DNA from 2 places in the Psychrobacillus sp. FSL K6-4615 genome. Region 1 is predicted to be linked to the other one. Evidence: predicted binding sites of a transcription regulator. Region 1 holds the regulator's gene; the other holds the start of a gene.
The links. Region 1 encodes CtsR, which represses protease genes until heat stress. Its sites were predicted from a motif close to ATGGTCAATAAAGGTCAAACA; they were not measured.
Positions count from the first base shown of each region.

Region 2: clpP (ATP-dependent Clp endopeptidase proteolytic subunit ClpP) is a predicted target of CtsR. The motif match lies at 5,058-5,078, and genes of this name have one in related genera.

Region 1 covers NZ_JBBOYQ010000001.1:3,558,550-3,567,892, forward strand. Annotated here, with positions in the region: gene ispD (2-C-methyl-D-erythritol 4-phosphate cytidylyltransferase) at 1-336, opposite strand, end outside; gene MKX53_RS18055 (PIN/TRAM domain-containing protein) at 403-1,491, opposite strand; gene radA (DNA repair protein RadA) at 1,684-3,054, opposite strand; gene MKX53_RS18065 (ATP-dependent Clp protease ATP-binding subunit) at 3,212-5,662, opposite strand; gene MKX53_RS18070 (protein arginine kinase) at 5,659-6,753, opposite strand; gene MKX53_RS18075 (UvrB/UvrC motif-containing protein) at 6,743-7,291, opposite strand; gene MKX53_RS18080 (CtsR family transcriptional regulator) at 7,308-7,781, opposite strand; gene rsgA (ribosome small subunit-dependent GTPase A) at 8,000-9,055, opposite strand.
Region 2 covers NZ_JBBOYQ010000001.1:2,677,990-2,687,332, forward strand. Annotated here, with positions in the region: gene MKX53_RS13355 (glutaredoxin family protein) at 106-339, opposite strand; gene MKX53_RS13360 (RNA polymerase sigma factor) at 484-1,008, shown strand; gene MKX53_RS13365 (hypothetical protein) at 983-2,143, shown strand; gene MKX53_RS13370 (TPM domain-containing protein) at 2,207-3,007, opposite strand; gene MKX53_RS13375 (LemA family protein) at 3,007-3,585, opposite strand; gene MKX53_RS13380 (catalase) at 3,883-4,821, shown strand; tRNA gene MKX53_RS13385 (tRNA-Arg) at 4,924-4,995, opposite strand; gene clpP (ATP-dependent Clp endopeptidase proteolytic subunit ClpP) at 5,161-5,757, shown strand; gene MKX53_RS13395 (hypothetical protein) at 5,818-6,228, opposite strand; gene MKX53_RS13400 (HPr family phosphocarrier protein) at 6,373-6,630, opposite strand; gene whiA (DNA-binding protein WhiA) at 6,648-7,589, opposite strand; gene MKX53_RS13410 (gluconeogenesis factor YvcK family protein) at 7,618-8,589, opposite strand; gene rapZ (RNase adapter RapZ) at 8,594-9,343, opposite strand, start outside.

The DNA of each region.
Region 1 (9,343 bases):
CTGATGAATAAATGGTCTTGCCGCATCATGAACAAGGATGATTCCTTTAGATGAGCTAACTTTTAATGCAGCGTATACACTATGCTGGCGCTCTTCTCCACCTTCTGCGATGTCGGAAACCTTTGTAATACAATGCTCTTTTAGAAGCTGTTCAATAAAAGTCTTTTCCTCTTTCTTTACGGCTAATACTATTCGCTCACAATTAAGATCTTTTTCAAAAACGTGTAAAGTATGTATCAAAATAGGAATATTGCGTAGCTCTAAAAACAATTTATTTTGACCAGCACCCATTCGCTTCCCACTACCCGCAGCTGGCAATAAAACAGTATATTTCATATTATTGGACCTCCGTTACATAGAAAAAGGGCGTATTCCTTTTGCAAAGGAAACAACCCTTCTTCGTTATTTCGAGTCTTGTGGTTTTGCAAATATCATTCGACCAGCCGACGTTTGAAGCACACTTGTCACTTCTACATTTATAGCCTGTCCAATGTATGCTTTACCGCCTTCTACAACAATCATCGTTCCATCATCTAGGTATGCGACGCCCTGATTGTGTTCTTTTCCATCTTTAATAACGACAACATGCATTATTTCCCCGGGAATAACAACAGGTTTCACTGCATTTGCCAAGTCATTAATATTTAAAACTCGTACTTGATGCAGGTCACAAACCTTATTTAAATTGAAATCATTCGTTACAACAATTCCATTCATCTTTTTAGCTAGACGAACTAATTTCAAATCTACCTCTTGTATATCTTCAAAATCCTCTTCCACGATTAATACAGCAGAAGATCGTTCTGTTTGAAGTTTTTTTAATACATCTAAACCACGACGACCTCTAGTTCGTTTAAGCGTATCCGAAGAATCCGCAATATGCTGTAACTCCGTCAAAACAAATTGAGGAACGACTAGAACACCTTCGATAAATCCAGTTACCGATATATCTGCAATGCGACCGTCAATAATAACACTAGTATCTAGCAACTTATAAGTTCCTAAACTCAATTCTTGGGTATCGTCGTCCATAGTTTTCTTCTTGCTAGTACTTTGCTTAGAAGGAGTGAAGACTTGAAGAAGTTCATCGCGCTTTTTAAAACCGACTTGGAAACCTAAGTAACCTAACACAATCGATAACAGCACGGGTACTACTGATCCAATTCCTGGTATAGCAATATTATTAAGGGCAGAACCTAGGAAAAAGGCTACAATTAAACCAATAACTAGACCGAGCGTTCCGAATAACAAATCTCCAATTGGCGCTTTTAATAACCGTTCTTCCATCCATTTGATAAAATTAATCAAGTAGTCGGTCATAAACAATGCAGCCACGTACAACAAAATTGCTCCTACTAAAACAGATACATACGGATTGTGAATCCAAGGGTTGTTAGATAAATTAAAAAGCTCATATAAGTGCGGTAAGAATAGTAACCCCAATGTTCCACCAATTAAAACAAAAGCAATTTGGATAATCCATTTTAACAAGCATGCCACCTCCATTAATTTCATTATACTTGCATCTTTCCCAATAAGTCTAATCAGACAAGTGCAGTTGCCCACTCTATTCCCAAAAATAATGGAAGAATGCTGGATAAAGGCTTCTTTTGCCTTTATCCGGCATTTTGAAACGACTCGATCGGCTGGACACCAGAGCTAGACATATAGAATGCCTTATTATTATGAAAATGCTTCTTTCATCGCTTCGTTAACTGTTTCGATTCCTATAATTTGAATGCCTGGAGGGTAATCCCATCCTCCGAGGTTTGAGGCCGGTACAATCGCTCTTTTAAAGCCAAGCTTTGCAGCCTCTTGAACACGCTGTTCAATTCTAGACACCCTTCTCACTTCTCCAGTTAAACCAATCTCTCCGATAAAGCAGTCCGTTGGCGTAACCCCTGTATCTCGGAAACTTGAGACGATACTTACTAGGACGGCTAAATCGATCGCAGGTTCATCTAATTTTACTCCTCCCGCCACTTTTATATAAGCATCTTGCGTTTGGAGTAGTAATCCCATTCGTTTTTCCAGTACTGCCATTAGTAAGGAAACACGGTTTTGATCAATACCAGTAGCCATACGTTTCGGATAATTAAAACTAGATTGAGTCACTAATGCTTGAATTTCTACTAAAATAGGTCTGGTACCTTCCATCGAGGCAACAATTGCAGATCCAGCTGCTCCATGAGACCGCTCCTGCAGAAATAATTCAGAAGGATTAAGTACTTCTTTTAATCCGGATTGGACCATTTCAAAAATGGCGATTTCATTCGTAGAGCCAAATCTGTTCTTCTGAGATCTTAAAATACGATACGTATGGTGACGTTCTCCTTCAAAGTACAAAACGGTATCTACCATATGTTCCAATATACGAGGTCCTGCAATTTGTCCCTCTTTTGTTACATGTCCCACTAAAAAGATTGCTACATTTTTAGTTTTGGCAATCCTCATTAGCTCTGCTGTACACTCTCGAACTTGTGATACACTTCCCGGTGCACTTGTTACATCGGGATGATGAACAGTTTGAATAGAATCGACAATAACAAATTTTGGCTCTACACTCTCAATAGTTTCATTGATTAACTCCAAGTTGGTTTCAGCATAGATATAAAGCTCTGCTGATGTTACCCCTAACCGTTCTGCCCGAAGCTTCGTCTGACGGATGGATTCCTCTCCCGAAATATACAGTACTCTTTCCCCTTTATTCGCAAGTAATGCAGATACCTGCAAAAGAAGGGTCGACTTACCAATACCCGGATCTCCACCTATTAATATTAACGACCCAGGGACAATACCACCGCCCAGCACACGATTCAGTTCAGCAAAGTCAGTTGTCACTCGTGGTTCATCAGCTGTTACTACTGAGATTATTGGGGTCGCCTTCTGTGCTGTGCCATCTGAATGCTGAAAAGAGCGTTTCGGGCCTTTGGATACTATTTCCGTTTCTTCTACCATTGTGTTCCATTCACCGCATCCAGGACATCTTCCCATCCATTTTGCGGACTCATATCCACATGAATTACACATAAACTTCGTTTTCTTTTTAGCCATAATACCTCCTACTATGAAAAGCACAAGCGCCTCTGAAAGAATTGCAATAATGCCTACCTCTGTCTTTATTGAGCAGTCTGCAGCGATCGAACTGCTGCTTCCAGAGCTAAAAGTTAAAAAGGGCATTCCGGAAATATTTTTCGGAATGCCCGCTATATTAACCTTCTGTAACTAACGATTTAGTGCTGCGAACCACAAATTCATTGTCTTCTACATCAAATATTACATGTTGCCCGTCTAATACTTCTCCTTTAAGAAGTTCTTCGGATAGACGATCTTCTACATGTTTTTGAATTGCACGGCGTAGAGGACGTGCACCGTATTCTGGTTCATATCCTTCAGTTGTAATTTTGTCTTGTGCTGCTTCTGTAATTTCTAATTCAATACCTTGTTCTTTCAAACGTTTAGATAATTGCTCTGTCATAAGTGAAACAATTTGTTTTAAATGCTCTTTTTCAAGCGAATGGAACACAATCATTTCATCTAAACGGTTTAAGAATTCTGGACGGAATGCTTTTTTCAATTCTTCTAGCATTTTGCCTTTCATATCTTTATAATCCGTTTTGCCACCTTCTGTTAAGTTAAATCCAACGTATTTATTGAATCTAAGTGCATCCGCACCAACGTTTGATGTCATGATTACTACTGTATTACGGAAATCTACTGTGCGACCTTTAGAGTCTGTTAATCGTCCATCCTCTAACACTTGAAGAAGAATATTAAAGACATCTGGATGTGCTTTTTCAATTTCATCTAACAGGATAACAGAGTATGGTTTACGACGTACTTTTTCTGTCAATTGCCCACCATCGTCAAAACCTACATATCCTGGAGGAGATCCAACTAGACGAGAAGTTGAATGTTTTTCCATGTACTCAGACATATCTACTCGAATCATTGCATCTTCGTCTCCGAACATCACTTCTGCTAAAGCGCGAGCAAGCTCCGTTTTACCTACACCAGTAGGTCCCAAGAAGATAAACGAACCAATAGGACGTTTCGGATCCTTCAATCCCGCGCGAGCACGACGAATAGCTCTTGAAATTGCATCCACTGCTTCACTTTGACCAATTACTCTTTCATGCAATTTATCTTCTAGTTTTAATAATTTTTCAGATTCCGTTTGTGCTAATCTAGACACTGGTACCCCAGTCCACATAGAAACGACTGCTGCGATATCTTCTACTGTTACTTCAGATTCTTCTTTTCCTTGTTTTTCTTTCCAATTGTTTTTCATTTTCTCTAGTTCATCTTTGAGCTTCTGCTCTTTATCACGGAATGATGCAGCTTTTTCGAATTCCTGACTTTGAACTGATGCATTTTTTTCAGATCGGATCGCTTCTAGTTTAGCTTCTAATTCTTTTAGATTAGGAGGTGTTGTATATGAACGTAAGCGTACCTTAGAACCCGCTTCATCTATTAAGTCAATTGCTTTATCTGGCAAGAAACGATCAGAAATATAACGATCAGACATTTTCACGGCTGCTTCAACCGCTGCATCCGTAATCTTCACACGATGATGAGCTTCATAACGATCACGTAAACCGTAAATAATTTGAATCGCTTCATCTACTGAAGGCTCATCTACTTGAATTGGTTGGAAACGACGTTCAAGCGCGGCATCTTTTTCGATATATTTTCTATACTCATCCAATGTTGTTGCACCAATACATTGAATTTCTCCACGAGCAAGAGCAGGCTTCAAAATATTCGAAGCATCAATAGCACCCTCTGCTCCTCCAGCACCAATTAATGTATGAAGTTCATCAATGAATAGGATAACATTACCTGCTTGGCGAATTTCATCCATCACTTTTTTCAAACGATCTTCAAATTCCCCACGATATTTTGTGCCAGCAACAACTGTACCCATATCTAGTGTCATTACACGTTTATCGCGTAGGATTTCTGGCACTTCATTTTGGACGATTTGCTGTGCAAGCCCTTCAGCAATAGCCGTTTTACCAACACCTGGTTCTCCAATTAGAACTGGATTGTTTTTTGTACGACGAGCCAAGATTTCAATTACTCTTGTAATTTCTTTACTACGACCAATTACAGGATCTAATGTACCTTCTCTTGCAATTTGTGTTAAGTCACGAGCTAGACCATCTAGTGTCGGTGTACTAGCTGGAGCTGTTCCATTGTTACCATTGCCGTGCGCTTGCTCTGTACTACCTAATAATTGAAGTACTTGTTGACGAGCTTTGTTTAAACTTACTCCTGCATTATTTAGTACACGAGCAGCTACGCCTTCTCCTTCACGGATTAATGCAAGCAATAGGTGTTCTGTTCCAATGTATGAATGCCCAAGTTTTCGAGATTCATCTACGGAAAGCTCAATCACTTTTTTAGCACGAGGAGTGTAGTTAACAATTGGGCCAACTTCTTCTTTGCCTGCTCCTACTAGTTCCTCAATCCCTGCTTCAATTACTTTTAAATCTACTTCTATTGCCTCTAATGCTTTTGCAGCAATTCCACTACCTTCTCGGATAAGACCAAGTAATATATGTTCTGTTCCAATAGATTCATGCTTCAAGCGTATAGCCTCTTCTTGAGCTAGTTGTAATACTTTTTGAGATCTTTGTGTAAAACGATTAAACATCATTCAGATTCCTCTCCCTTTGTTTTCTGTTTTTCTTCTTTTTGCAATCTTTCCCTTAACAGCTTCGCGCGAAACATATCCCGCTCAGAAGTATTCAATGAAGTTCCTGCATATTTTTGTAGAAATCCTGGTTGCATAAACACCATACATTCATTCAAGATAGATACATCAACATCTTCTATGAGTCCCATATCTATTCCTAATCGTACATCCGATAGGCATCTCGCTGCTTCATCCGTTGCCATGATACGGGCAAATGATAAAGTTCCTAGAGATCGATATAGTCGGTCTTCTAGTGTATTGGCCGAATGCTTTAGAAGTGCATCTCGTGCTTCTCTTTCTTTTTGAATAATTTGTTCGGTAATACTCTGAAGATCAGCAAGTATGTCTTCTTCTGACTTACCAAGTGTGGTTTGGTTGGACACTTGATATACATTACCGAGCGCTTCACTACCTTCTCCGTAAATTCCTCTAACAACCATTCCAAGTCTTGAAATGATCGTAACAATTCTGTTCATTTGTTTGGTCATCGTTAATGCCGGTAAATGCATCATGACAGATGCACGCAAGCCAGTACCTGTATTTGTAGGACAACTTGTCAAATAACCAAACTGCTCGTCAAACGCATATGGTAATTCTTTATCTAATACACGATCTAGCACATCTGCTTGTGCATAGGCTTCTTGAATTTGAAGCCCTGGAAAAAGACATTGTATACGAATATGATCCTCTTCATTGACCATTACACTAACCGATTCATCATTTGATAATAGAACGGAGCCAGTCATAGGCGAGTTAGCGAGCTTTGGACTGATTAAATGTTTCTCTACTAACACTTGGCGACTTAGTTCCGATACATCCTTTATATGAATGGAAGAAAATTGCATATCTAATTCGTCACTTGCATCTAACAAAGTGGCAGATACAGATTGGTCAATTTTATGCGCCTCGTCTTCTGTAAATGCTAAAGGAAAACGGTAGCCATTCAGATTTCTAGCTAAGCGTATTCTTGTACTCATCACGATATCTGAATGCTGTCCAACACCAGCCATCCAACTAGAAATGGAGTTATCTAAAAAGTGTTCAATTGACATTCGTTTGGTCACCTCCTCCTGTTGAAAGTTGACTTTCCAAATCTCTGGCTTCATCTCTCAACTTTGCGGCTTCCTCAAAACTTTCCGTGGCAATAGCATCTTTCATTTGAGAGCGAATTGCTTCTATACGTTTCTTTAAAGCAATCTTCTCTCCTAGTGCACCTGGAGCCTTCCCGGTATGCTTCGTGTTTCCATTATGAAGTCGCTTAAATACATTCGGTAACTGAGGGCGAAAACTGTTATAACAATTCGCACAACCAAATTTTCCTTCATCTAAAAAACGCTGGATCGACCAACCACATTCATCGCATACAATTATATTTTTTTGTTGTTTTTGTTGCATTGGTTGTTGTTCTGTTTGACTAAACCAGTTCGATAATAGTTGATGTAAAGATAATGGATCTTGTTTGTACTCAACGTAAAACGGGTGGAGGCTATTTGCACAGACTTCACAATAATGTCTTTCAAGATGTTCACCATTATGCACTTGGGTAACCGTTACTTTCGCCGGTCTTTGCTTACAATTTTCACAAATCACCTTTAACACACCCCGTTCATTTTTCACTTTTTTCATATTTTAACGTTAATAACATGGCGCATAAAATACGAGACCTTAGTTCATCTCTGGCAGGTAACGGAATCACCAGAGTCGTTCTATTTAAAGCTGCTAAAATGAGTTTTGCTTCACGTTTAGTAATAACATCTTCATCGATCAATCGAAAAACGATATCTTCCGTGACCGATTCTGAAGCCCCATTTTCTAGTGTTTGTATAATATGCTCTATTAGATCAGCTTTTGTATGAGCTCGAACGCGGAGGATTCGAATATATCCCCCTCCACCTCGTTTACTTTCTACTAAGTATCCGCGATCTTGGGTAAATCGTGTATTGATTACATAATTTATTTGAGATGGAACACACTGAAACTTCTCCGCGATTTCACTTCGCTTAATTTCGATTTGTTCCTTACTTCCTTCTTCTATAATAGCCTTCAAATACCCTTCAATTATGTCAGATATATTTTTCATCTTCTCACCTCTTCTCACAAACTGACTTTGACTAACTTTGACTATATTATAACGAGAATTTTTTGTATGTGCAATTGATACGATTTGCACTTAAAAACAAGAAAAAACTACAAACCATTGTTTGTAGTTTAGGATATATTATTATGACTATTCCTATTCAATAAATCTTTTTTATCTTTCTTGAATGACTAATTGAACCTTCTATAGCTACAGCTAAATTAAATTTTCTTTTTATAATTATTTCGTTGAGACTTCGTAACTTGCTTCCATTTATTCGTTTCTGCTTTTTTGGCTGCAGCATCGCTTTTGCGGTCGATATGCGCAAGCTCTCGCATCAGTTTTACATAACTCTTGTATCGTTCTTGTTTAAGAGTACCATTGTCAATAGCCTCCCGAATTGCACAACCAGGCTCTTTTACATGCTGACAATCACGGAAACGGCAATCTAATGCTAGGTCTTCGATATCCTGAAAACTAGCACTCACCCCATCACTTGTATCCCAAAGTTGAAACTCTCTCATACCAGGTGTATCAATTAGTAAGCCACCTTCAGGTAACAGCGTCAACTCTCTATGAGTGGTTGTATGGCGCCCTTTACTATCATCTTCTCTTATATGATTGACAGTCATTACTTCTACACCTGACAAGGCGTTTATCAAGGATGATTTCCCAACTCCGGAAGAACCTAAAAGTGCACCTGTTTTATGAGAGGCTAATAGACTTCCTAATCGATCAATACCTTCGCCGGTCACACTACTCACTGCAAATATATCCACACCAAATGCAATAGCCTCTACTTCTTTCATATAATATTCTAGGTCTTCACAAGCATCTTTTTTCGTTAATACCACGATGGGGGTCGCCCCTGAATCCCATGCTGCCAATAGATATCTCTCTAATCTACGAACATTGAAGTCATGATTAAGCGACATCACTAGAAATACAAAATCAACGTTTACCGCAATTAGTTGAATTTCCGTCGTCAATCCAGCCATTTTCCTAGAAAACTGTGAACTGCGAGGAAGTACTTCATGGATTATCCCCTTTTCCTCACCAGGCATCCGATCGAGCACTACCCAGTCTCCAACTGCCGGAAATGCTTCTCTATCATTCCCAAATTTAAATTTCCCAGAAAGTGAGCATAGTAGCTCTCCTTCATTGGTCATAACTCTATATAAATTTTTATGTTCCAGTAGTACGCGACCTGCAGTTCCACTACCTGTCATTTTTTCTTCCCAATTATTATTCCAACCATATTGTTCGATTAAATTCAATTCAATTTCCCCCTAATTTCCGTATGAATAATGCCCAAGCCACATTAATAGAGCTATAAGCTAAACAATAAAAAAACCATGACTGCACGAATCTGCAGCCATGGTTCCCCGGTCATTAGTAAAGAAGCATATATCTGGTTAGAGACATACGGAGTGGGACATCATAAACTTACAGATTCGTGGATACGTATATTCATTTGCCATGATGCCTCACTCCTTTCTTTTCGTTATTTTCAGAATACTACAAGTATTAGCATTTTGTCAATATAAATTATGCAAGATACATAT
Region 2 (9,343 bases), 880 kb from region 1:
AGGTTGCGATTACGGATTACTATATGGTGATTTAGAAGTTGGTTGTTGCGATTATGCCTCGCTATGTTGCGAATCAGAAGTTGGTTGTTGCGATTGCTTAGAAAGTTATCTAAGCAACGCTTCCAATATAGTTGCGTAATCTACTTGTCCATATTGAATTATTTTATCTTCCAACTCGATCACCGGAATCATCAGCATATATTTTTCATGCAGTGTATCATCTTCTTCAATATTTACTTCTTTTATGTCAAAAGCTACGTCTTCTCTTACTAACTTCAACATAAGCCTAGCATCATCACATAAATGACAGCCTGGTCTTGTGTAAAAATGTACAATCATCTATATCATCCCTTTTAATAATCATTTCATTCATTTTATTATAATCTTTTTTATAAATAAAATCGCTCATAACAGTTTAAAGGAAAAATAATAGCGATACTTTTAAACTCACCGTTCGTCTATAGCTATAAGGGAGGTCAGAGGATGGAAATAGAACAGCTATATAAAGAATACAGCGACAAGGTTTATAGCTTTATATACTTTCTTGTTCGCCACAAGGAATGTGCGGAAGATCTCACCCAAGAGACATTTTATAAAGCATATAAAGGACTTGGCACCTTTAACCAAGAAGCTTCCACTTCTACTTGGCTATTAAAAATTGCCCGTAATGTTACTTATGACTATTTTCGAAGGAAAAGGGTCGTACAATTTTTCTCCTTCGAGAAAGAACATGATATAGAAAATAAGGAATTATCGCCCGAATGTAGTTATGAAAAAAAAGAACAGCTTGCTAGAATGTATAACTCCCTGTATACCCTAAAAAAAGACTACCAAGAAGTCTTACTCTTACGCAAAATACAAGAGTGTTCCATTCAAGAGACCGCTTATATACTTGGTTGGACAGAAGCTAAAGTAAAGATGAAAATGACACGAGCACTTGAGGCACTGAAAAAGGAGTTTCATCAGGAAGGAGGTCACCCAAATGGATCCATCAAAAGAATTCGATAAGCTGTTGGCAGAAATGAAACATGTAGAGCGGTCAGAAGAAGCAAAAAGAAATACCTGGCTAGCATTAAAAGCAAAAGTGGAAACAAAAAGAAAACGCCCTATTATTCCTGCTTTTATTTCATTGGCTATAATCGCAATCGCTTCTTTTCTAATTTTCACTTATATAAACCCCTCCGAAACAGAGCAATCATCTCAAGCTATCGATAACGAAAAAATTATACGAGCGGTGTTAGAGAGAGAATATAATGGACCAGATATGGAGCTTGCTCGCTTACAAGACGAATGGTGGGACCTCCAAAATGTAACGGAAACGAAGAACCAAGAAGAGTACGACCAACTTCTACAATCAAAGAAATACACAGATTTAATGGATTATTATTCAACTATTTATGGTGAATATTTTACTGAGAACTTGTTAAAAAATGCAATTGCGTCGAATTTGATTTTCAAATATAACTATAGTCTTATAGAGAATAGCATCGAAGTGCATTTAGAAAATGTCAAAGTAGTACAGGAAAAAGAGCATCCAAATATCTATCGTCCCATTATCGAAGTCTCCCTAACTAATAACGAAGGTCAGAAAATTTTCCATACATTGAAAGAAGAATTTATCTTTTCTACATCTGAGCCTGGAAAAATAGGGAGTTATAATGGTGTGAGGGATGGTGGGGGCATCGAACTTCAAGAGAAAATTGAAAAATTCCCTGCATATATTGAAGATAATCAGGATGTTAGAACACCTCTTATTGATATTTCCTTCGATACGCTTTGCTTTAATACTCGTAAGAATGTCCAAGGTGAGAAAGTAGAATTTGAATCGGGTTGTACTTCGGACAAGAATAAGATAAATAATATTTTGGAAAACTTTGATGACCTTCCTATAAAAACGGCAACTGAACAAGAAAGTACGGAGAGGTCGGCAGCTCTTCCTCAAATCGATAATTATCAAATTTACTTAACAAATGCTGCAGATAAAGGAAATACGTTGTATACAATTACCATATTCGATGATGGGGTGCTAATGTTCGCAACAGGTGCTGACTTTGGAAACCTTGGCGATATCACTATAGAATCTCATGTTGAGATGTATGAAAAAGTCAGGCTGATGTTAGAGGAATTCGCTGAAAACGAATAAAAAAACCAACAATTTGTTGGTTTTTTCTAGTTTATATCTTATTTAAGAAACTTACTTTAATATTTACCACTTACGACCTGCTCCTCCACCACCTGAGCTACCGCCGCCAAAACCTCCAAAGCCACCACCGGAACTTCTACCGCCTCCGCCGAAGCCTCCGAAGCTTCTACCACTAATACCTCGTCTTCTACCAGAACCGGAACTACCTCCGCCTCCAGACATTAAACTAACAATTATATATATGACAATCACACCTACAATAATTGTTCTAATCGTGGATCCACCGCCATCTGTAGAGCCTACAAGAGGAGAAGGACCTTTGGGACTTGTTAACTCCCCGTCCCAACCGTATTCAGTAGCTACCTGATTATATAATAGCTGATAAGTCGAAAGAATAGCACCAGGTACATCCCCACTCTCTAAGTAAGGAAAGGTGTAATCATCTAAAATTCTACCAATCTTACCATCCGGTAAAGCTCCCTCTAAACCGTAGCCGACCCCAATATATACATCACGGCCTTCTACTTTATTAGGATCCATCTCCAAGATAAAAAGTACACCATTATCCTTCTCTTCATCCCCTATACCATAGCCACGCATTACATCTACAGCATATGTCGCAACATCCTGACCTTCTAAAGACTCTACTGTCATTACAACGATTTGCGAACCAGTAGCATTTTCTAGGTTTTGTCCAAGCCTTTCAATTTCTTGTTCTTGCTCTTCTGTTAGAACGTCATAGAAGTCTTGCACATATAATTCACCTGGTAAAGGCTCTGGATAATTAGATTCTGCAAAAGTTAATAATGGGAAGAGGAATGTAAGGAGAAGTGCAAATGTGATAGCATATGCACTTTTCTTCATCACTCTCCATCTCCTTCAAAATCGACTACGGGCGCTTCTTCCGCTCCCTCAGCTGATTTAAAGTATTCTTTCTCATCGAAGCCAAACATAGACGCTACAATACTACCAGGCATCCGTTTTACTTTTTTATTGTAATCCGAAACAACTGTATTATAATCTTGTCTTGCTACAGAAAGTCTGTTTTCTGTACCTGAAAGTTCATCCATTAATTGTCTAAAGTTCGCATCAGCCTTAAGTTCTGGATAATTCTCCACAACAACTAATAATCGGCTCAAAGCTCCCGATAATTCATCATTTGCCTCAGCTTGTTCCTCAGGTGAACCCGCTCCTGCCAATCTTGATCGTGCATCTGCGATATTTCCAAGCACTTCTTCCTCATGTGCTGCAAAACCTTTAACGGTACTAACTAAGTTCGGTATTAAATCCATTCTACGTTGCAGTTGGTTTTCAACTTGCGCATACGCATTATTTACGTTTTCTTCTTTGTCTACAAATCCGTTATAACTTCCCATAAATATCCCTGCGATTATCGCAATAATTACAACGACTATAATAATGGGCACTAATAATTTTTTCAACTCGCTCACCTCTTCAATAATTATAGTATTATTGTACCTTTAATTCGAAAATACAAAACCTATTATCATTTACGGACCAAATATATATAAGTTTCATCTTATGCTTATATAGAAGTAACTAGATGGGATGACTTTTCCGTTTCGCAAGTAAACATATTTTAGATATAAATCAGCTTAGCTAACCATTTTCATACTATATTTACATATTTTTAGTACTTCATTGTTTAGGTAATTTATTCAGTGGTAATGATTAATAAATGAAATCTTTCTTTTCATTCAAAAAAATGAGGTGATTGGATGAGTAATTCACTACCGCAAAATGCCGTTAATACATTAGAACAACTTCAAGGTAAATTTCCTGGTTATCGACGTGCCCATGCAAAAGGCGAATTTTATGAAGCCACTTTTATTCCAAACGGAAATGCGATTCCATATACGACGGCACCCCATCTTCAACAAGAACCAGTAGCTGCTACCGTTCGTTTTTCCAATAGTCTACCAGACCCCTCTGCAGCAGATTTCTTATCTCCAGCTAAAGGAATGGCTATCCATTTCCATCAGCCAGATGGTTCTAATAGTCATCAAGTGTGTACTACGGTTCCAATGTTCGTCACAAAAGACCCTAAAACCTTTATAGATATGCTGAAAATTTTAGGCTCTCATAAAACGGGTATTCACTCCGTAGATTTAGGTTTAGGAGTGGCTAAGCTTCTGACAACCTTTCCAGAACATAAGAATACATTGCTCACTCTTAAGGAACAGCTAAAGCAACCTCCGATTAGCTATGCGGCTTTAAACTACTACCCTATTCATGCATTCTTTTTAGTTAATGCTGAAGGTAAAAGACAATCTATAAAATATGAATGGCATCCTTTAAAAGATGAAAAATCCCCTTCTATCTTGGACAACATTCATTTATCGAAGAATTATTTACACGAGGACTTAGAGAAGCGAGTCGAAAAAGGCTCTGTCGGATTTGAGCTCTATATTCGAATAGGGGAAGATACAGATCCTACCGATGACCCTACCGATAAATGGCCATCTGATAGACAAAAGATATTAGTAGGGAGTTTAACAATTAATAAAAAGGTTTTCCCTACTGAAAGTCTATTGTTTGACCCGACAATAGTGGGAGAAGGTATAGACCTTTCCGAAGATTCGATTCTTCATTTTAGACATGATGCTTATGCAGTTTCCTTTGGTAGAAGAAATAAAGAGGACGAAAAAACACCCTAAACAATACAAACCCAGTGTTTTTAAACTAATAAAAACCCTCCGTTTATATAGAAAATAAACGGAGGATTGCAATATCTTATGTATAACTATGTTAAAATAATATGCCCTCGGCGAGGATCGAACTCACATTACAAGCTTCGGAGGCTTGTGTGTTATCCATTACACTACAAGGGCAAGCGACTTATCTATTATACAAATAGAAGGCATATAATTCAAGCAAACATTTCAAAGCTTAACATTTGACCTTCCTTGACCATTATGTGTATGATAAAGTTACAACTGAGGGAACTTTTCTCAGTAACTAAATAATTTAACCCACCTTTGAAGGAGGAAATCAGGATGAATTTAATTCCTACTGTTATTGAACAAACTAATCGTGGAGAGCGTGCATATGACATCTACTCTCGATTATTAAAAGACCGTATCATTATGCTTGGAAGTGCTATTGATGACAACGTTTCAAACTCAATCGTTGCACAATTATTATTCCTAGAAGCAGAAGATCCAGAAAAAGATATCTCTATCTACATCAATAGCCCAGGCGGAAGTATTACAGCTGGTATGGCAATTTATGATACAATGCAGTTCATCAAACCTGATGTACAAACAATTTGTATCGGTATGGCTGCTTCTATGGGAGCATTCCTACTTACTGCTGGAACAAAAGGGAAACGTTATGCGCTTCCTAACGCAGAAGTAATGATTCACCAACCACTTGGTGGAGCACAAGGGCAAGCAACTGAAATCGAAATTGCTGCAAAACGCATTTTACATTTACGCGATAAGTTGAACAAAATTATTTCTGAACGTACTGGTCAACCAATCGAAGTCATTGCAAAAGACACAGATCGTGATAATTTCATGACTGCTGAACGTGCTAAAGAATATGGCTTAATCGATCATATTATCGATCGTAGCGAAATGAAAAAAGCATAATCTATCCACTAAAATCCCAAAGGAATTTATTCCTTTGGGATTTTTTTAAAGGAAATTTCCTCACTTCAATAAAAAATCAACTTCTCTTATCAGCTCATGATTATTTTTTATGCTATATCCTCTACTACTTTTGTGAGGAAATACAATTACATTTTCCTCAACAAATATATAAATTTGGTCATTCGGATTTGATGTTGACACTATCCTATATTCCGCCTTAAGCGGATCAAACGATTTCTCCATTATTGATAGTTTCTGCCCTTTTAGTAATTCTTTCATTGCTTGTTGCTTTTCTAATGATGTATTGGTTTCTGTAAAATTTGTCTTATTTATTTCCTCTATCCTTAAAATAGTATTACTACTAAAAAACTCATCCGTTAATTCATTTTCTATTAGTATACTTTTGGATAATTGAATACTTGCTAAAACGATTAAGCATAAAAAGAATCCTAAGATGAAATTCTTTTTCATACAGTCACCACCTATCTTATTCACTAAGATACCGTTAAATAGCTATGGAGCAACTACTTTCCTAACTTCTTGAGTTTTATAATGCCTTATTTTCCTCAAAAAAAATAGCCCTTTCGTCTAAATGACTAATGAGGCCGTTCGTTTTTATGATTCACTCGAGATGAAGTTAGCTAAAGCTTCTACTGCTTCCTCTGCATCGGAACCGTCTGCACTTAAGCCTACTTTTGTTCCTTTGCTGATCGCTAAACTCATAATTCCCATAATACTTTTTGCATTCACTTTTTTAGTATCTTTTTCTAAATAGACATCTGCAATATAACGATTTGCTTCTTGTACAAAAAGTGCAGCCTGCCTTGCTTGAAGTCCTGAAGATAATTTTACTTCCACCTGCTGTTCTGCCATAGTCTACTCCCCATTTCTTAAATTGTCTCTCCATTACGAAGCGCATTTGCTATTTCATCTATTTTTCGCAATCGGTGATTAACACCTGATTTACTCACATCGCCTGAGGAAACCATCTCACCTAGTTCTTTAAGTGTAACATCTTGATACTCTACACGTAACCTAGCTATTTCACGAAGTTTTTCAGGTAACCGATCTAATCCGATAGAATTTTCGATAAAACGTATATTGTCCACTTGGCGAATGGCTGCACTAATTGTTTTATTCAGATTGGCCGTTTCGCAATTTACTAGTCGGTTAACACTATTTCGCATATCTCGAATTATTCGAACGTCTTCAAATTTTAGTAATGCTCTATGAGCTCCAGCAATACTTAAAAAATCAGATATCTTTTCTGCTTCTTTTAAATAGGCGACAAACCCTTTTTTTCGTTCAATTGTTTTCGCATTTAGTTCATATCCGTTCATCAAATCTACTAGTGCATCACTATGTGTTTTATAGGAAGAATAAATTTCTAAATGATAAGAAGAAGTTTCCGGATTATTTACTGATCCTCCTGCTAAAAATGCACCTCTAAGATAAGCACGCTTACAGCAATTTTTTGAGACAAGATCTTTGGAGATAGAATATTCAAATTGAAAGCCGTCTTTTAGAATTTGAAGATCTTCTAGCAGACTTTTTGCCCCATCTCTAATACGACAAATATAAATATTATTCTTTTTCAACCTCATTTTTTTTCGAACGAGCAATTCTACTTGATATGGATATAACGATTTTATCAACGTATATAGTCTTCTAGCAATAGCTGCATTTTCTGTTTGTACATCTAAGCTTAACATTTTGTTGCTAAAAGAGAGAGATCCATTCATGCGTATAAGCGCTGATAGCTCTGCCCGTGCACAGCAAGGTTCTGATTCTTCCTGGGTCATCTCTTTTTTTGTTTCAGAAGCAAACGACATTTCCGTTTCCCCCTTTCTCCTGGACGGGTTAAGTTTTTAAACCGTCTGCGTATTCTACAAGCCATTTTGCCACTTCGGTTGCATCATGACGGACTGCACCGCCATGAACGACTGAAATGTCTTTTTTTACTATATCTATATTCAACTTTTTTAATTGGTCAATATCTATTTTAACAGGAGATGCTTGCTCTTGTTTATACATATACTGAACATTTTCGGGAATTTCTTCCTTACTTATCAACACAGCATCTAAGAAATTCTCTCCGACATGTTCGATCAGGGCATTTACATGATCATATGCAGAATAATTCCCTGTCTCCCCTGCCTGTGTCATTAAATTACATATATACACTTTCTTTGCGTTCGATTCCCTAATTGCTTGTTGAATATCTTGCACTAATAGATTAGGCAAAATACTAGTATATAGACTTCCTGGACCAATAACAATAACATCTGCCTGACGAATGACATTAATCGTTTCTGGCAGCGGTTTCACGTCCGTAGGAGTAATAAATACTTTTTCAATTTTTTTACCATACTTAGGGATTTTAGATTCTCCCGCAACGGTTGTTTGATCTTCAAACAATGCATGTAAAGTTACTATTTGATTGGCTGCAGGTAGAACTTTTCCACGAATATTTAGCACTCGACTCATTTCCGTTATGGCATGCGCAAAATCCCCTGTTATAGAGGTTAGGGCAGCTAACATTAAATTGCCTAGTGAATGACCTTTTAACTCCTCCGATTGAGAAAATCTATACTGAAACATTTCTTCTACTAAAGGCTCCACATCGGAAAGGGCTGCTAACACATTTCGAACATCCCCTGGAGGCGGTATATCATATTCATCACGTAGTCGCCCAGAGCTACCACCGTCATCGGCAACCGTTACAATTGCTGTAATATCCAGTGGAAATTTCTTTAAGCCACGAAGTAACGTAGACAGACCAGTACCTCCACCAAGTATCACCAATTTTTTACGATGTTTTGTAGATCTCATTCCTTCAATCCTTTCTAATGACAACATCGCGGTGCGTTACAAGGGTTTTGTCGTCTGCTTTCAATGACTTTCCAAAGTATTCGGCTAGTGTAACAGAGCGATGTTGCCCTCCGGTGCATCCAAAAGCAATAACTAGTTGGGTTTTACCTTCTCTTTTATATTGAGGAATCATGAATTGAAACAGATCTGTTAACTTTTCGATTAAGGTTTTAGTATCGATCCACTTTAATACGTAACTAGATACCTCTTCGTCAAGCCCAGATTTTAAGCGTAGCTCTTCTATATAGTAGGGATTAGGTAAAAAGCGTACATCAAACACTAAGTCAGCATCTATCGGAATACCATGCTTGAATCCAAAAGACATGACGTTCACAGTGAACACTTGACTACTTTTGGAGGAAAACTCTTCTTGTATTTTCTCTCTTAGTTCCCGTGGTTTCATCTTAGAAGTGTTGTAAATGTATTGTGCTCTTCCCTTTAAATCAGAAAGTAATTGTCGTTCTTTTTTAATACCTTCTAATGGTAATCCGGAGTTAGCGAGTGGATGCGATCGACGTGTTTCCTTGTATCGTCTAACTAGTACTTCATCTCCGGCATCCAAAAATAGTAATTTCGGTGTCACCTTTGTTGCCTCTTCTAATTCATTAACAGAATCTGCTAATGAATTGAACATATCTCCACCACGCAAATCCATTACCACTGCGATATTCCGTGGTTGTTTGTTGGACTCTATCATAAGTTTGATAAACGTACT